4 regions of the Bradyrhizobium sp. UFLA01-814 genome follow, and region 4 is predicted to be linked to each of the others. Evidence: riboswitches for the same ligand, from Rfam matches in the RefSeq annotation. Region 4 holds a riboswitch; each other region holds the start of a gene.
The links. A riboswitch is a leader RNA that binds a small molecule or an ion and turns the genes downstream of it on or off. The one in region 4 is predicted to bind cobalamin.

Region 1 (3,933 bases), on a different contig from region 4:
TGGGACCCGCGCGAGAGGGCACCGTTTATCCGATTGGAATCCATGGGGCTCTCCTTGCTCTTGTAAGCGACAAAGCCTCTTGCCGATCGGCTCATCGCCTACCTAGGTTCGCGACCAAGCTCAGTTATGGCCAGCATTTGCGTCTGCAGACCACGTTCGAATGTAGGAAGGTTAGCTTTCGAGAAGCTGACGAGAAGCGCGGCACTGAGGTTTTGAATCGTTGAAATCGGCCTGATTTGGCTGAGGGGCTTGGATACCGGCGTATGTCGACGCTGAACGAGCTCGCACTGACGTCCTGGCGGCCGGTGCTGAAGCGGGCGCGCGGGCATTTGTTCAGCGGTGAGGTCGGCGGGCAGAGCATCTCCTGGTCGATTGGCACCAAGGGATTGGACGATAGAGACGCAAAGTCGGTAAGGCGACAAGCCCTGTGACATTGCTTTGTCCTCGTCCATCGCGGTAGCTATCGAACTCACCCGAGCCTATCCGGCTGAATGCTCCTGGGCGCACCTGCGCGTGCTCGGCGTTCGCATGGAGGCATGTGGCGGCACTCGCAAGAATAGCGCGGTGTCGGTATTGGCCATCAGCGGTAACGAATAGGAGAGGGCGCGTCGATGGCGCGCCCCGCTAGCCGAAGCTAGACTAGGCTATCACCAAGCACCCTGAGCCTCGATAAGCCAAGTGACCTTCAAGCTCGATCTGAACGCGATACCCATCAGTCCTTTCCTCGTCAGAGGCGAAGGTCGATCCCATATGCATGTCAGCGTGATTGTATCCGGAGTCATACGGGGCATTAAATGCTGAATTTCTCTCGAAATTTGCGCACAATCGATAGGCTAGGATTTTGCGCACCCTTCCTGGGGCTAGAGCCAACGCCGTCCTCGCGTATTTCAAGTGGACGGCGTTGGGCTGTTTGCTGCCGGTTTGGGTCTATGGGCGGGCGATCAGTGCGAGACGGTCATGGTGCCGCGCACCGGTTGGCCCTGGCGCCGCTACGGTGTGAAGGCTACCGCTCGCAAGATCGAATTTCCGTGTTTCAGGCGCTTGTTCATACTGCATGACCAGCCCGGTCGATGACGACCTGCCGAATTGCTGGCGTGAAAAACGGACAAGGGCGGCTTTCGCAGTCAAAGATTCGCCATTGCTCGAAAGACCTGGCTACCGGGGCGCCCGATACTCACGTTCGGGGAGAGCGTCCGCACGACCCGGTCGAGGTTTAGGCTGGATGGAAGCGGAGCGCCTTGAAGCTTCTCCCAGCCGCTACGAGCCTTGGGATGAGTTTTCGAAAATTTTGGAAAGGCCGTCTTGCGGTTGTTGACATTCCATTCCAAATCGCACCAGATATAGCCGTCACGGTCCACCATGTCTCAAGATTTGGTGGCTAAGAGGGAAGCCGGTGAACTACGGATCGATCCGTAAAAATCCGGCGCTGCCCCCGCAACTGTGAGCAGTGAGTTGCTCTCGCCCTGTTAAGTCACTGATGCCGCGAGGCATTGGGAAGACGAGGGAGCAACGGCGACCTGCGAGCCAGGAGACCTGCCGCGACACCAAACACGTCCACGGGCGGGGTGTCCCGGCGGTCGCTTGCACAGCCATGCCGGCGACGCTTGTCCGCCGGAATGACGCAGCGTCCTCTCGACATCCAGCCCCAACAAGCATCACGGGGTCTATACGATGTCACTCTCTCTCGATCGCGAAACAAAGCCAGCGCCACTCATCCAGTTGCGTCCAGAACCGCTCGCCGCGCCGGAAGCGTCGCCTCCGATGCAGGTGATCCGCCGTAACGGCACGGTGTCGAAATTCGACGCCAGCAAGATTTCGGTGGCTATGACCAAGGCGTTTCTGGCGGTCGAGGGACACACCGCGGCCGCCTCGCGCCGGGTGCATGAGATCGTCGAGCAACTCACTGCTGAGGTCGTCACCGCGCTGTCGCGGCGGATGAGCGAGGGCCGTACCTTCCACATCGAAGATGTGCAGGATCAGGTCGAGCTGGCGCTGATGCGCAGCGAGCACCACAAGGTGGCGCGCGCCTATGTGCTGTACCGAGAGGAGCGCACGAGGCAGCGCGCCGAGCAGGAGGCGGCGACGGCAAAGCCCGCGGCGGGACCCGCGGTCCAGGTCACGCTACGCGGCGGCACCAAGGTGCCGCTCGACCACGCGCGGCTGGCGCTGATCATCAACGAGGCCTGTGCCGGCCTTGACGGCGTCGACGCTGCGCCCGTCATCGCCGAGACGAAGCGCAACATCTATGACGGCATCGGCCAGGACGAGCTGGCGCTCGCTTCGGTGATGGCGGCCCGCACCCTCGTGGAACAGGAGCCGAACTACAGCTACGTCAGTGCCCGCCTGTTGCTCGACAAGCTGCGCACCGACGTGCTGACCAATGTGCTCGATGCGCCGACCAGCGCGTCGCAGGCCGACATGGCCACGCGCTATGCGGAGTACTTCCCGGCCTATATCAAGACCGGCATCACGTCCGAACTGCTTGACGCCGAGCTCGGCCGTTTTGACCTCGCGCGTCTTGCCGCGGCGCTGAAACCGGAACGCGATCTGTCGTTCCAGTTCCTGGGCCTGCAGACGCTGTACGACCGCTATTTCCTGCATGTCCGCGGCAACCGCATCGAGCTGCCGCAGGCCTTCTTCATGCGTGTCGCCATGGGGCTTGCGCTGCGCGAGATCGATCGCGAGGCTCGCGCGATCGAGTTCTACGATTTGCTGTCGTCGTTCGACTTCATGGCCTCCACGCCGACGCTGTTCAACTCCGGCACGCTGCGGCCGCAGCTGTCCTCCTGTTTTCTAACCACCGTGGCCGATGACCTCGATGGCATCTTCAAGTCGATCAAGGATAACGCGCTGCTTGCCAAATATTCCGGCGGGCTCGGCAATGACTGGACGCGGGTCCGCGGTCTCGGCGCCCATATCAAGGGCACCAATGGCGAGAGCCAAGGCGTGGTTCCGTTCCTGAAAGTGGCCAACGACACCGCGATTGCCGTGAACCAGGGGGGAAAGCGCAAAGGCGCGGTCTGCGCCTATCTCGAAACCTGGCACGTCGACATCGAGGAATTCCTCGATTTGCGCAAGAACACGGGTGACGACCGCCGCCGTACCCATGACATGAATACCGCCAATTGGGTCCCCGATCTGTTCATGCAGCGCGTCGAGGCCGATGGCGAATGGACGCTGTTCTCGCCGGACGAGACGCCGGATCTGCACCATCTCTATGGTAAGCCATTTGCCGAGCGGTACTCCTATTACGAGGCCAAGGCAGCGCGCGGCGAAATGCGCCTGTTCAAGCAGATCCGCGCCGTCGACCTCTGGCGCAAGATGCTGACCATGCTGTTCGAGACCGGTCATCCCTGGATCACCTTCAAGGATCCATGCAATTTGCGCTCGCCGCAGCGCCATGCCGGTGTGATCCATTCCTCGAACCTCTGCACCGAGATCACGCTGAACACATCCGACGACGAAACCGCCGTGTGCAATCTCGGTTCGATCAACCTCGCCAACCACGTCCAGGACGGTCGGCTCGACGGTGTCAGGCTGAAAAAGACGGTGACGACGGCGATGCGGATGCTCGACAACGTTATCGACATCAATTTCTACACCATCCCGGAAGCACGCTGCTCCAATCTGCGGCATCGCCCGGTCGGGCTCGGCCTGATGGGGTTCCAGGACGCGCTACACATGCTGCGCATTGCGGTAGCGTCCGATGCCGCCGTGGCCTTCGCCGACACCAGCATGGAGGCGATCTCATATCATGCCATTTCGGCCTCTAGCGATCTCGCCGCCGAGCGCGGAAGCTATCCGTCCTTCGAGGGCTCTCTGTGGAGCCAGGGCATCCTGCCGATCGATTCGATCGATTATGTTGCCGATGCCCGCGGTGGGGTTGCGATGGACCGTACGAGCTCGCTTGACTGGGCAGCCCTGCGCGGCCGC
Region 2 (3,933 bases), on a different contig from region 4:
CGACAGCCGCGCGGCTCGCGGACGACTGCGTCAGGCTCGACGCGGCGGCGCGATCACGGGGCTGGACGCTGCTCGGCGGCACGCCGCTGTTCCGGCTTTATGAGGTCGGCGATGCGCTGGCCGCGCAGGAGAAGCTTGCCCGCGGCCAGATCTGGTCGCGGGTCTTCCGGCAAAAGCCGGGATGGCTGCGGCTCGGCTTGCCGGGCAGCGAGGCCGATTGGTCGCGCCTTTCCGCGGTGCTATCCGTTTAACGCGCCAGCGCAAGCAAACCTTCGACATCGAGATGGGTCTCGATGTGCTCGGCAAGCGCATCGAGTGCGCTCTCGACCCTGGCGCCATAAGGCTGATCCGCCGCCGCGATGTCGAGTTGCGCAAGGTAAGCCTTGCGAAATCCGTCTGAGGCGAATAGGCCGTGCAGATAGCTGCCGTGAACGCGCCTGTTGGCCGAAACCGCCCCTTCAGCTGCACCATCAAGCAACGCAAAAGGCCGCGCGCGATCCGGGCCGTCGGTGCGCCCGATATGGATTTCGTAGGCCGTGATCGGTTGATGGGTCGCTTCATGCACCGCACTGACGCGCGTCAGCGTCTTCTGTTCGGTCATCGTGGTCGTGACATCGAGCAGCCCGAGGCCGCGCGTTTCGCCGGCGGGCCCCTCGATCCCATCGGGATCGGCGACGGTGTGCCCGAGCATCTGGTAGCCGCCGCACAGGCCGAGGACATGGCCGCCGCGGCGATGATGCGCGAGGAGATCGATGTCCCAGCCCTGCGCGCGCAGGAAGGCGAGGTCGCCGCGGGTCGATTTCGAGCCGGGCAGGATGACGAGCTTTGCATCACCCGGGATGGCTTCGCCCGGACGTACCATCACGAGATCGACGCCGGGCTCGAGCTTCAGGGGATCGAGGTCGTCGAAATTGGCGATCCGCGACAACGCAAGGAACGCGATCTTGCACTGACCGGGCTTGCGCGCCTCGCCGAGCCCGAGCGCATCTTCCGCCGGAAGCTCGCCGGCGCGGACGAACCAGGGCAGCACGCCAAAGCCGCGCCACGCCGTGCGCTCTTCGATCAGCCGGTAGCCGTCATCGAACAATGTCGGATCGCCGCGGAATTTGTTGATGACAAAGCCCCGGATCATCGCGGCATCGTCAGGGGCGATCACCGTCTTGATGCCGACGAGCTGAGCGATCACGCCGCCACGGTCGATGTCGCCGACCAGCACTACGGGCACGTCAGCCCGGCGTGCAAAGCCCATATTGGCGATGTCGGCTTTGCGTAAGTTGACCTCGGCGGGGCTGCCGGCGCCCTCGACCAGCACCAGATCGGCGCGCGCCTTCAGGCGTGCAAAACTCTTCAGCACCGCGCCCATCAATGATGGTTTCATGCCGGCATATTCGCGCGCGCGTGCGGTCGCGATCCGTTTGCCGTGCACGATGATCTGGGCGCCGACATCGGTCTCGGGCTTGAGCAGCACCGGGTTCATGTCGGTGTGCGGCTCGACGCCGGCGGCCAGCGCCTGCAACGCCTGCGCACGTCCGATCTCGCCGCCGTCGACGGTCACGGCGGCGTTGTTCGACATGTTCTGCGGTTTGAACGGCAGCACGCGCAGGCCGCGTCGTCTGGCGGCGCGCGCGAGGCCGGCGACGATCAGCGATTTGCCCACGTCCGAGCCGGCTCCCTGGATCATCAATGCGCGCGCCATGGTGCTGTCTGTCAGAACTCGACGCCCGGCTGTGCCTTGATGCCGGAGCGGAACGGATGTTTCACCAGCGTCATCTCGGTGACGAGGTCGGCAATCTCGATCAATTCCTCCTTGGCATTGCGCCCGGTGAGCACGACATGGGTCATCGGCGGCTTCGACGTGGTCAGGAAGTCGACGACATCGGCGATCGCGAGGTAATCGTAGCGTAGCGCGATGTTGATCTCGTCGAGCACGACCATGCGCAGGCTCGGGTCTGCGATCAGCTGCTTGGCCTTTTCCCAGCCGGCTTGCGCTGCCGCGATGTCGCGGGCGCGATCCTGCGTCTCCCAGGTAAAGCCTTCGCCCATCGCGTGGAATTGACAGAGATCGCCGAAATGCCCGGTGAGCAGGCGGCGCTCGCCGGTATCCCAGGCGCCCTTGATGAACTGCACCACGGCGCAGGGAAAGCCGTGCGCCACACAGCGCACGATCATGCCGAACGCGGAGGACGATTTTCCTTTGCCGGCGCCGGTATGAACGATGATCAGGCCCTTTTCGCCGCTCTTGGTCGCCATGATGCGGTCGCGGGCGGCCTTCTTTTTCGCCATCTTGTCCGCATGGCGCGCATCCAGCGAAGAATCGGTGCCGACGGCGCCGTCTTCAGCTTCGTTTCCATCAGAAGTCATCACGTTCCTTCGGCTTGACAAGTGCGAGGCTTGGACGAATGGTGGGTCTGCGTTGGTTCCTGTCCTACGACAGGCGAAGAGGGAATGCGATAGGGCTATGACCGCAAGGTTCGCCCGAAGCGCAGCCGCCCCCGCGACCGTGACCGGAGAGATGCCCAAGCCACTGATTCCCTACGGAGTCGGGAAGGTGGGCATCGAAGGGTAAAACCTGCTCCGCAAGCCGGGAGACCTGCCAACGCAGCATGTTGTGAGACCGGCGGACGGGGTGTTCCGCGACGGGGAACGAACCTGTCCAAAATCGGTTCGTGTGCCTCATCGCTTCCCGCTGTCAATCCAGGAAGGGCGATGAGCGTTACACTTCATGTCTGCATCACTTGCCGCGCCGGCCAGACGCCGGCGGAAGGCGAGCTCGCGCCCGGTGCGCGCCTGCATGCCGCGCTCGTTGAGGCTGGCGTGCCCGATGACGTCAATCTGGTTCCCGTCGCATGCCTGTCGGCCTGCAGCCAGGGTTGCTCGGTCGCGCTCAGCGCGCCGGGGCGATGGTCCTATGTCTACGGCCGACTGTCCGCTGACAATGCCGCGGATGTGATCGCCGGTGCGTCGGCCTATGCGGCGGCGCCTGACGGCATCGTGCCGTGGCGCAGCCGTCCGGAAATCTTCCGCAAGCAATCGCTCGCCCGCATTCCACCTCTTCCCGTCGTGCCGGAGGCCGCAGAATGACCACGCTCGCCAAAATTCCGGTCACCGTCGTGACCGGCTTTCTCGGCTCCGGCAAGACGACGCTGATCCAGCATCTGATCCGCAATGCCAACGGCAAGAAGCTCGCGGTGCTGGTCAACGAATTCGGCAGCGAAGGCGTCGACGGCGACATCCTGAAGTCGTGCGCCGACGCCAATTGTCCGGCCGAGAACATCGTCGAGCTCGCCAATGGCTGCATCTGCTGCACCGTCGCCGATGATTTCATCCCGGCGATGGAGCAGTTGCTGGCGCGGAACGTGAAGCCCGATCACATCGTGATCGAGACCTCAGGGCTCGCGCTGCCGAAGCCGCTGCTGAAAGCGTTCGACTGGCCGGAGATCCGCTCGCGGATCACGGTCGACGGCGTGATCGCACTGGCCGACGCCGAGGCTGTCGCCGCCGGCCGTTTTGCGCCTGATCCGGCGGCGGTGGATGCGCAGCGCGCGGCCGATGAGAATCTCGACCACGAGACGCCGCTGTCGGAAGTGTTCGAGGACCAGATCGCCTGTGCCGATCTCGTGCTGCTGACCAAGGCCGACCTTGCCGGGGCGGAGGGGATCAAGGCAGCGAAAGAGGTGATTGCGGCCGAGATGCCGCGCGAGGTGCCGATGCTGCCCGTCGTCGACGGCACGATCGACGCGCGCGTGATCCTCGGGCTCGAGGCGGCGGCGGAAAACGATCTCGCGTCGCGGCCGTCGCATCACGATGGCGAGGAGGAACACGAGCACGACGATTTCAATTCCGTCGTGATCGATCTTCCGGAGGTTTCGGATGTCGACGCGCTGATCGCCTCGATCAAGGGACTGGCGCGCGAGCAGAACGTGCTGCGCGCCA
Region 3 (3,933 bases), on a different contig from region 4:
GATCCGAAATTCGAGGAGCGCAACGGCCTCGGTTATGATTCGGTGCAGCGCGTGACCGACGGTCACCGTTTCGGCAGCCGCGAGGAACTGCTGGCGGCACAGGCCGAAGAGCCCTCGACCTTGGTGCTGTGGCACGTGCTCGACATCGAGAACAACGCGCATCATCGCGATCTGCTCGACATGGCGGTGCTGTATCCGGGCGGCGCGATCGCCTCCGACGCGATGCCGTGGACGCTGTCCGACGGCCGCCCCTACACCGGCGACGCCTGGCCGCTGCCCGACGATGCCACCTCGCATCCGCGCTCGGCGGGCTGCTTCACCCGCTTCATCCGCGAATGGGTGCGCGAGCGCAAGAAGGTGTCGCTGCTTGAGGGCATCCGCAAATGCGCGCTGATCCCGGCCGAGATCCTGTCGGCGAGCACGCCGGCGATGCGGGCCAAGGGCAGGCTGCAGGTCGGCGCCGACGCCGATGTCGTGGTGTTCGACTTCGAGACGCTGAGCGACCGCGCGACCTTCTCCGCGATGAATCGTCCGGCGGAGGGCGTGCGGCATCTCGTGGTCAGCGGCCAGCCGCTGATCAGCGATGGGGTGCTCGATGTCGCGGCGCGTCCCGGCCGGCCGGTGCGCCGGCCCGTCACCGGAGGCTGAAGTGCCGGTCCCGATCCTGCTGGTCGCGGGCTTCCTCGGGGCGGGCAAGACCACGGTCGTCAACCATCTGCTGGCGCATGCGCAAGGGCGGCGCATCGCCGCTGTGGTCAACGATTTCGGTGCGATCAATATCGACGCGGAACTGATCGCGGGCGCCGGCGACGGCGTGGTCAGCCTGAGCAATGGCTGCATCTGCTGCACGCTGGAGGGCGACCTGCTGCGCACGCTCGCCACGCTGCTGCGGCGTGATCCGCGTTCCGAATTCATCGTGATCGAGACCAGCGGGATCGCCGATCCCGCCGACATCGTGCGCAACCTGATGGATCCCGTGATCTGGAAGGAGGCGCCGCTGGAGACCGTGCTGTGCGTGGTCGACGCGACGCAGCCTGCGGCGATGCTGAACGATGCGCTGCTCCGCTCGCAGCTGCGGGCGGCGGACGTGGTGGCGCTGAGCAAGGTCGATCTGGCCGATGCCGCCGCGTGCGCCGCGATCCGCGACGCCGTGCGCGCGGTGCGTCCGGCGGCCGTGGTGGTCGATGCGTTGCATGGCGAGGTGCCGGCCGCGCTGCTGTTTCCGGCGGATCTCGATCACCTGCCGGCGCCGCGCGAGACCGCGCCGCGACGGCCGGCGTCCGACCGGTTCGAGACGCTGAGCTGGACCTCGGAGCGGCCGGTGCTGCTGCCGCGCTTGCAGCAGGCGATCGGCAAGCTGGCGCCGAAGCTGGCGCGGGCGAAGGGATTGTTCGAGACGGTGGAGCAGCCCGGCCGGCTGACGGTGTTTCAATTGGCCGGCGGCCGCGCGACCTTGGCCACGGGCGGCGTGCCGGTACCCGGCGTGCCATGCACGCGAATCGTGTTCATCGCTGAGATGGGTGTTCTGTCGCGGGCGGAGATTGATGACGTGATGCAGGGATGTGTCGAAGCCAAGTGATGCGAACCTACGTTTCCCGTCATCCTGAGGTGCGAGCGAAGCGAGCCTCGAAGGGTGCACGGCCCCGCTGGTGGCCGTCGATCCTTCGAGACGCCGCTGCGCGGCTCCTCAGGATGACGGGATTAGAGGGAGCTCCGCGTCAGCCGCAGCAGATGTCGCTGTGTCGTCGCCGCAGCAGCATCTCGCAAAGCATGTGTGCGACAATCGCATCGAATTGACAGCCTTGCCGGCACCACCTATCGTTTTTGCCGACGGTTCCCTTCGGGGATCAAAAGGGAATGCGGTGCGAGGGTAACCCCAATGCCGCAGCTGTCCCCGCAACTGTAAACGGCGAGCCTTTCGTCAATTTGCCACTGGGCTATCAGGCCCGGGAAGGCGTCGACAGGCGATGACCCGTGAGCCAGGAGACCTGCCGTCAGTCGTGGTCACACGCGAGCACATCGGGCGGGGGCGTCCTGGTGGGATCGGAGCACTGCCTTTTGGGCAATGCGCCAGTCCGCGTTCGCGGTGACGTGCCACGTTACCGCGAGTCCTTTCATGTCTCCGTCCTCTCCCGTTGCGCGCAAATGGCGCCTCGGTCTCGTCTGCTCCCTGTCATCGCTGCTGCTGCCGGCCGAAGGCTCGGCACAAACACCGCCACCAACCAGGCTCGATCCGATCGAGGTCGCGCCTTCCGCTGCGGCAAGGCCGAAGCCTGCGGCGCGCAGCCGTGACATGGCCGCCGCGGCGCGGCCACGGCCGAGGCCCGCGACGGCCGCACCAGCCGGCAACACGCCGCGCGCCGCGGCGTCAGGCGTATCGGGGGCGGTATCGCCGACGCTCAATGCCACCACGCAGGGCGGCACCGGTAGTCGTCTCAATCTGACGCCGCTGCAGACGCCCGCCAGCGTCGAGATCATCACGGCGCAGACCATCGCTGAGCGCGGCCAGCATAATGTGGTCGATGCCGTCACCCAGGACGCGGCCGGCTTCATCGCAACGCCGGCGCCCGGCAATGGCGGCCTGTCGTTCAGCACCCGCGGCTTTGCCGGCAGCAACTCGGTGATGACGCTGTACGACGGCACGCGCTTCTATATCGGCTCCGGCACGCTGACGTTTCCCTACGACACCTGGTCGACTCAACGTATCGAAGTGCTGCGCGGCCCGGCCTCGGTGCTTTACGGCGAAGGCGCGATCGGCGGCGTCATCAATGTGATCCCGAAGAAGCCGCAGAGCACGCCCTATAACGAGGCCGAGGTCTCGCTCGACAGCAACATGACCCGGCGGCTCTCGGTGGACAGCACCGGTCCGATCAATCCCAATGTGTCGTACCGCGTCAACGCCACCGGCAACATGTCGGACGGCTGGGTCGATCGCGACAAGACCTCGAATGCGGTGGTCTCCGCGGCCGTGCGGGTGCAGGCGTCGGACAATCTCGCCTTCACGCTGTCGGAGGACTACGGCGACCGCAGCCCGTCACGCTATTTCGGCACGCCGCTGATCAACGGCTCGATCCAGGACGCGCTGCGCTTCAAGAACTACAACGCATTGGACAGCGCGATCCGCTATCAGGACAGCTGGACCCGGTTCAAGACCGAGTGGGACGTCGCCGACGGCATCAAGGTCAACAACACGCTGTATTACCTGACCAGCGAGCGGCACTGGCGTGACATCGAGAACTACACCTGGAATCCGAAGACCCAACTGATCGATCGCACGAGCTATATCGAGATCTTCCACGACCAGAAGCAGCTCGGCAACCGGATGGATACGACCTTCAGCGGTCACGTGTTCGGACTTGCGAACCAGTTCGTCGCCGGGTTCGACGTCAACCGGATCGACTTCACCCATACCAACAATTCGCCCTTTGGCGGTGCGTCGTCGGTCAATCCATACGTGTTCGATCCGGGATCGTTCTTCGCGACGACGACGGCGACCACGCCGGGCTTCAACGCGATTGTCAATCAATACGCGCTGTTCGCCGAGGATCGGCTCTCGCTGACCGATCAATTGTCGCTGGTCACCGGGGTCAGGTATGACCGCCCCGAGGTGGAGCGCACCGACTACAAGACGCCGGCAAACAGTTTTGAGACGAAGCTATCGGGGACCAGCTGGCGCGCCGGCCTCGTTTACGAGCCGATCAAGAACCTCGCGTTCTATGGCCAGTACGCGGTCGGCGTCGATCCGGTCAGCAACCTGATCTCGCTGCCCGTCTCGCAAAAAACCTTCCAGCTTGCGACCGGCGAGCAGACCGAGATCGGGGTCAAGCAGGCGTTCTGGGGCGGCCGCGGCGAGTGGACGCTGGCTGCCTACGAGATCGTCAAGACCGGGCTCACGATTCCCGATCCCGGCAATCCCACCGGAGGCCTGGCATT
Region 4 (3,933 bases):
GCGACGCGTTCGTCGACATCAGGCGTGCGGAATGCGCGTGCCGCGCGGCCGAACACCGAGAAGGTGTCGGTCAGGCGATGCTCGACACCGACATGCAGCGCGTATTGCGTCTCGTTGCTGTCGAGCGGTGCCGCCTGCGCGTCGAACGCGAACGGCGCGTTCGGGTCGTAGCGATCGCGCGCCGAGACGCTGGTGTTCTGCACGCGCGCGCCGTAGGAGAAGTCGGTCGTCGGCAGCACACCGATCGTGTGCTGCCAGTAGCCGGCCACGGACTGCTGCTCGATATTGTAGACGTGGAACGGGTCGACGCCCTGATAGGCGCCGCGCGCCTCGCGGAAGGTCGAATCGTAATAGTCGATGCCGGTCAGGATCGTCGACTGCATCCCCAGCATCACATTCTTGACGCTGAGCCGCGGCGTGAGCGACCAGGTCTGCAGCGCAGCGTCATTGTATGTCGAAGCGAAGCTGATGGTCGGTACCTTGCCGAAGAAGCCGCTCTGCGTCTCGCGCTGCCGCCAGCCGCCGTCGACGATCAGGTCGACGCCGTTGATCAGCGTCTTGGTGAAGCCGGTGGTGACGCTGGCGGTTTGCTGGTTGGCATAGTCGAAGGGCGTCGCGGCGCCGCGGCGATCGGTGAGCAGCTCGTTGACGCCGATCGACGGATCGACCAGCCGTCCGCCGGGCAGGCCGAGCCTCTGGTCGCTGCCGGTGACGGTGAGGAAGGCGGTGAGATCAGGCGTGGTGTAGTTGATGTTGCCGACCGCGTTGCGCTGGTCGAGCGCATTGTTGACGCGGTAGCCGTCGGACTTGATGCCGTTGCCGTAGAACGAGGTGGACCACGGTCCGGAATTGAGCGCCGCGGAGACCGCGGCCATGCGGGTGTTGAACGAGCCAATTCCGGCCTCGGCCCGCATCGTCGTCGGCGGGCCACCGACGCCGGTCTTGGTGATGATGTTGACCACGCCGCCCACGGCGTTGTCGCCGTAGAGCACGGCGCCGCTGTTGCCGCGCGTGATCTCGATGCGCTCGATGGAATCGAGCGGGATCGTGGTGAGGTCGAAGCCGGCCTTGTCGACGTCGTTAAGGCGGCGGCCGTTGAGCAGGAACAGCGTGTTGTCGGTTGCGAATGCGCCGAAGCCGCGCAGGTCGACCGAGGTCTTGGCGCCATTCGGCCCGCCATAGGGCGTTTGCAGCTGCACGCCCGGCACCTGCGCAAGAATCTCCGGCAGCGACTGCACCGGCGAATGCGCGATGTCGTCGGCGGTGATCACGGCCGAGGAGGAGCCGACAATGCCGGCGAACTGGCGGCCGCCGCCGGTGCCACCCGTTCCGGTGGCCACGCCGGTCGCTGTCGTGCCCGATCCGCTGCCGCTGCCCGTATTGTTACTCTGCGTGGTGCCCGGCGCCGGGCGGCGCGGCGCCGGCGCTTCGTCAGCGGCCGGCCTGGCGCGCGTGACGTTCTGGTCGCCCGGCTTGGTGACTTCGATCGCCGGCAGCTGATCGGGAGCGGGCGCCTGCTGCGCCCGCGCGGCGGGGACAAGGATTGCCGGCGCGATCATCGTCGACGCGAGCAGAAGCGCGCGGTGCCGCCGATCGAAAGGAACGGAGAACATAAGCGAGGCCTCGGCAACGTCAGTGGCACGTCACCGCGAACCAGTCTCACCATCGTGCTCACGGCATCAGGTGAAGCTCATGCCTGTACTCCCCGACCGGCATCCTCGCGTGTGACCACGGCTGACGGCAGGTCTCCTGGCTCGCGGGTCGTTACCCTTCGTCGCCTTCCCAGGACCGAGATTCCCAGTGGCCTGTGACGAAGGATTCACCGCATACAGTTGCGGGGGCAGCCGCGGCGTTGGGGAAGTTTCCCCGTACCGCATTCCCTTTTCATCTCATGAAAGAACCGTCATGGTCATCTAGGGTTCGGCCGGGCAGCAAAGTCAATCCGGCGGAAGTCGGGCGGCGGCCGGGCGACCACGGTTTTTGTCGAGTGTCGCTTGTCTGCCACGGCGATCGCTGTAAGAGCATGGATCCGATGAGCGTGCAGGATTTTGCCTTGGCGGCCGAGGTCGCGGCGCGACGCCGGTGGGGCGCCACCGCGGCGCTGCTCGCGCTCGTGGTCCTGCTGCTGCTGATCTCGCTCGGCATCGGGCCGGTGCGGCTGTCGCCGCCTGCGGTGATCGAGGCGCTGTTCGGCGGCGGCAGCGATCTGGCGCAGGTGATCGTGCGCGAGATCCGCCTGCCGCGCACCATCCTGGCATTCGCGATCGGCGGTATTCTCGGGCTGTCAGGTGCTGCGCTGCAAGGGCTACTGCGCAATCCGCTGGCCTCACCGTCGCTGTTCGGCGCGCCGCAATCGGCGGCCTTCGGCGCGGTGCTGGTGATTGCGCTGGGCCTCGCCGATGTGCGCTCCTACGCGCTGCCGGTGGTGGCGATCATCGCCGCCTTCGGCTCCGTGTTCGCGCTGCTTGCGATCGCCGGCCGCAATGCCGGGCTCTTGATCTTGATCCTTGCGGGGCTCGCGATCTCGAGCTTTGCCGGAGCGGCGACGGCGCTGGTGATGAACCTCTCGAGCAATCCGTTCGTGGTGCTGGAGATCGCGTTCTGGCTGCTCGGCTCGCTGGAGGACCGCAGCTTCCAGCACGTGGCGCTGGCGCTGCCTTTCATCATCGCGGGTGCCGCCATCCTGCTCAGCCAGGCGAGCGCCTTCCGCGCGCTGACGCTTGGCGAGGAGGCGGCGCAGAGCCTCGGCGTCGATGTCGGACGGTTGCGGCTCTTCGTCATCACGGGCGTGGCGCTCGGCGTCGGCGGCGCGGTCGCGGTCACCGGCACGATCGGTTTCATCGGCCTCGTCGCGCCGCATCTGATGCGTCCGCTGATCGGTCACGATCCGGCGCGGCTCTTGGTGCCGAGCGCGCTCACCGGCTCGGCGCTGCTGCTCGCCGCCGATATCGCGGTACGCATCATCCCCTCGACATCGGACATCAAGGTCGGCGTGCTGACCTCGATCATCGGCGTGCCGTTCTTCCTTTACCTCATCATGCGCGAACGCCGCGCGCTCGGCGGAGGCGTGGCATGACGCTGCTCTCCGCCGCCGCGCTCAATGCCTCGCTCGGCAGCCGCAAGGTGCTGCACGATGTCTCGCTGTCGCTGCCATCGGGCCATCTGGTCGCGCTGGTCGGGCCGAACGGCGCCGGCAAGACCACGCTGCTGCGTGCACTGGCCGGGCTGATTCCCTCCAACGGCGAGATCCGGATCGGCGGCGATCCGCTGGCGTCGCTGCCGCTGCGCGAGCGTGCGAAGCGCTTTGCCTATCTGCCGCAGGGGCACATGATGCACTGGCCGCTGCCGGCGCGCGACATTGTCGCGCTCGGCCGCTATCCGCACGGCGCGACCGATCCGGCGCGGCTGTCGCCGACGGATATGGAGGCGGTGCTGCGGGCGATGCAGGCGGTCGACGTCACTGAATTCAGCGATCGTCGCGTCACCGAACTCTCCGGCGGCGAGCGCAGCCGCGTCGCGCTGGCCCGGGTGCTCGCGGTGGAGGCGCCGGTGATCCTCGCCGACGAGCCGACCGCTTCGCTCGATCCGCGCCACCAGATCGACGTGATGCAGAAGCTGCGCAATGTCGCCGACACCGGCGTGCTGGTGATCGTGGTGACGCACGATCTCGGGCTCGCGGCGCGCTTTGCCGATCATGTGCTGGTGCTCGCGGAGGGGCGGCTGGCCGCACAGGGCGCGCCTGCTGAGGCATTGTCGGAAGCGGTCCTCGCCAGCGTGTTTCGGGTCAGCGCCTACCGTGCCGAATTTCAGCGCGAAGCCGTCATCGTGCCGTGGGCGGACGTCTGATGTGGCCGCTGCCTCACCACGAGCCCAGTTCACCTCTCCCGCTTGCGGGGGAGGTCGCTGCGCTCGAAGAGCGCAGCGGGTGGGGGC

Region 1: linked by a shared signal. The riboswitch ahead of PMN64_RS32375 (ribonucleoside-diphosphate reductase subunit alpha) and the one ahead of PMN64_RS23415 (TonB-dependent receptor) in region 4 are both predicted to bind cobalamin.
Region 2: linked by a shared signal. The riboswitch ahead of PMN64_RS11650 (DUF1636 family protein) and the one ahead of PMN64_RS23415 (TonB-dependent receptor) in region 4 are both predicted to bind cobalamin.
Region 3: linked by a shared signal. The riboswitch ahead of PMN64_RS01970 (TonB-dependent receptor) and the one ahead of PMN64_RS23415 (TonB-dependent receptor) in region 4 are both predicted to bind cobalamin.

The regions. Positions count from the first base shown of each region.
Region 1 covers NZ_JAQOSR010000141.1:20,672-24,604, reverse strand. Annotated here, with positions in the region: gene PMN64_RS32380 (hypothetical protein) at 264-431, shown strand; cobalamin riboswitch at 1,334-1,556, shown strand; gene PMN64_RS32375 (ribonucleoside-diphosphate reductase subunit alpha) at 1,672-3,933, shown strand, end outside.
Region 2 covers NZ_JAQOSR010000029.1:36,389-40,321, forward strand. Annotated here, with positions in the region: gene cobD (threonine-phosphate decarboxylase CobD) at 1-251, shown strand, start outside; gene PMN64_RS11640 (cobyric acid synthase) at 248-1,696, opposite strand; gene cobO (cob(I)yrinic acid a,c-diamide adenosyltransferase) at 1,708-2,361, opposite strand; cobalamin riboswitch at 2,398-2,613, shown strand; gene PMN64_RS11650 (DUF1636 family protein) at 2,707-3,081, shown strand; gene cobW (cobalamin biosynthesis protein CobW) at 3,078-3,933, shown strand, end outside.
Region 3 covers NZ_JAQOSR010000004.1:4,016-7,948, forward strand. Annotated here, with positions in the region: gene PMN64_RS01960 (amidohydrolase family protein) at 1-648, shown strand, start outside; gene PMN64_RS01965 (CobW family GTP-binding protein) at 650-1,579, shown strand; cobalamin riboswitch at 1,815-2,011, shown strand; gene PMN64_RS01970 (TonB-dependent receptor) at 2,117-3,933, shown strand, end outside.
Region 4 covers NZ_JAQOSR010000079.1:34,633-38,565, forward strand. Annotated here, with positions in the region: gene PMN64_RS23415 (TonB-dependent receptor) at 1-1,613, opposite strand, end outside; cobalamin riboswitch at 1,722-1,920, opposite strand; gene PMN64_RS23420 (FecCD family ABC transporter permease) at 2,033-3,076, shown strand; gene PMN64_RS23425 (ABC transporter ATP-binding protein) at 3,073-3,846, shown strand.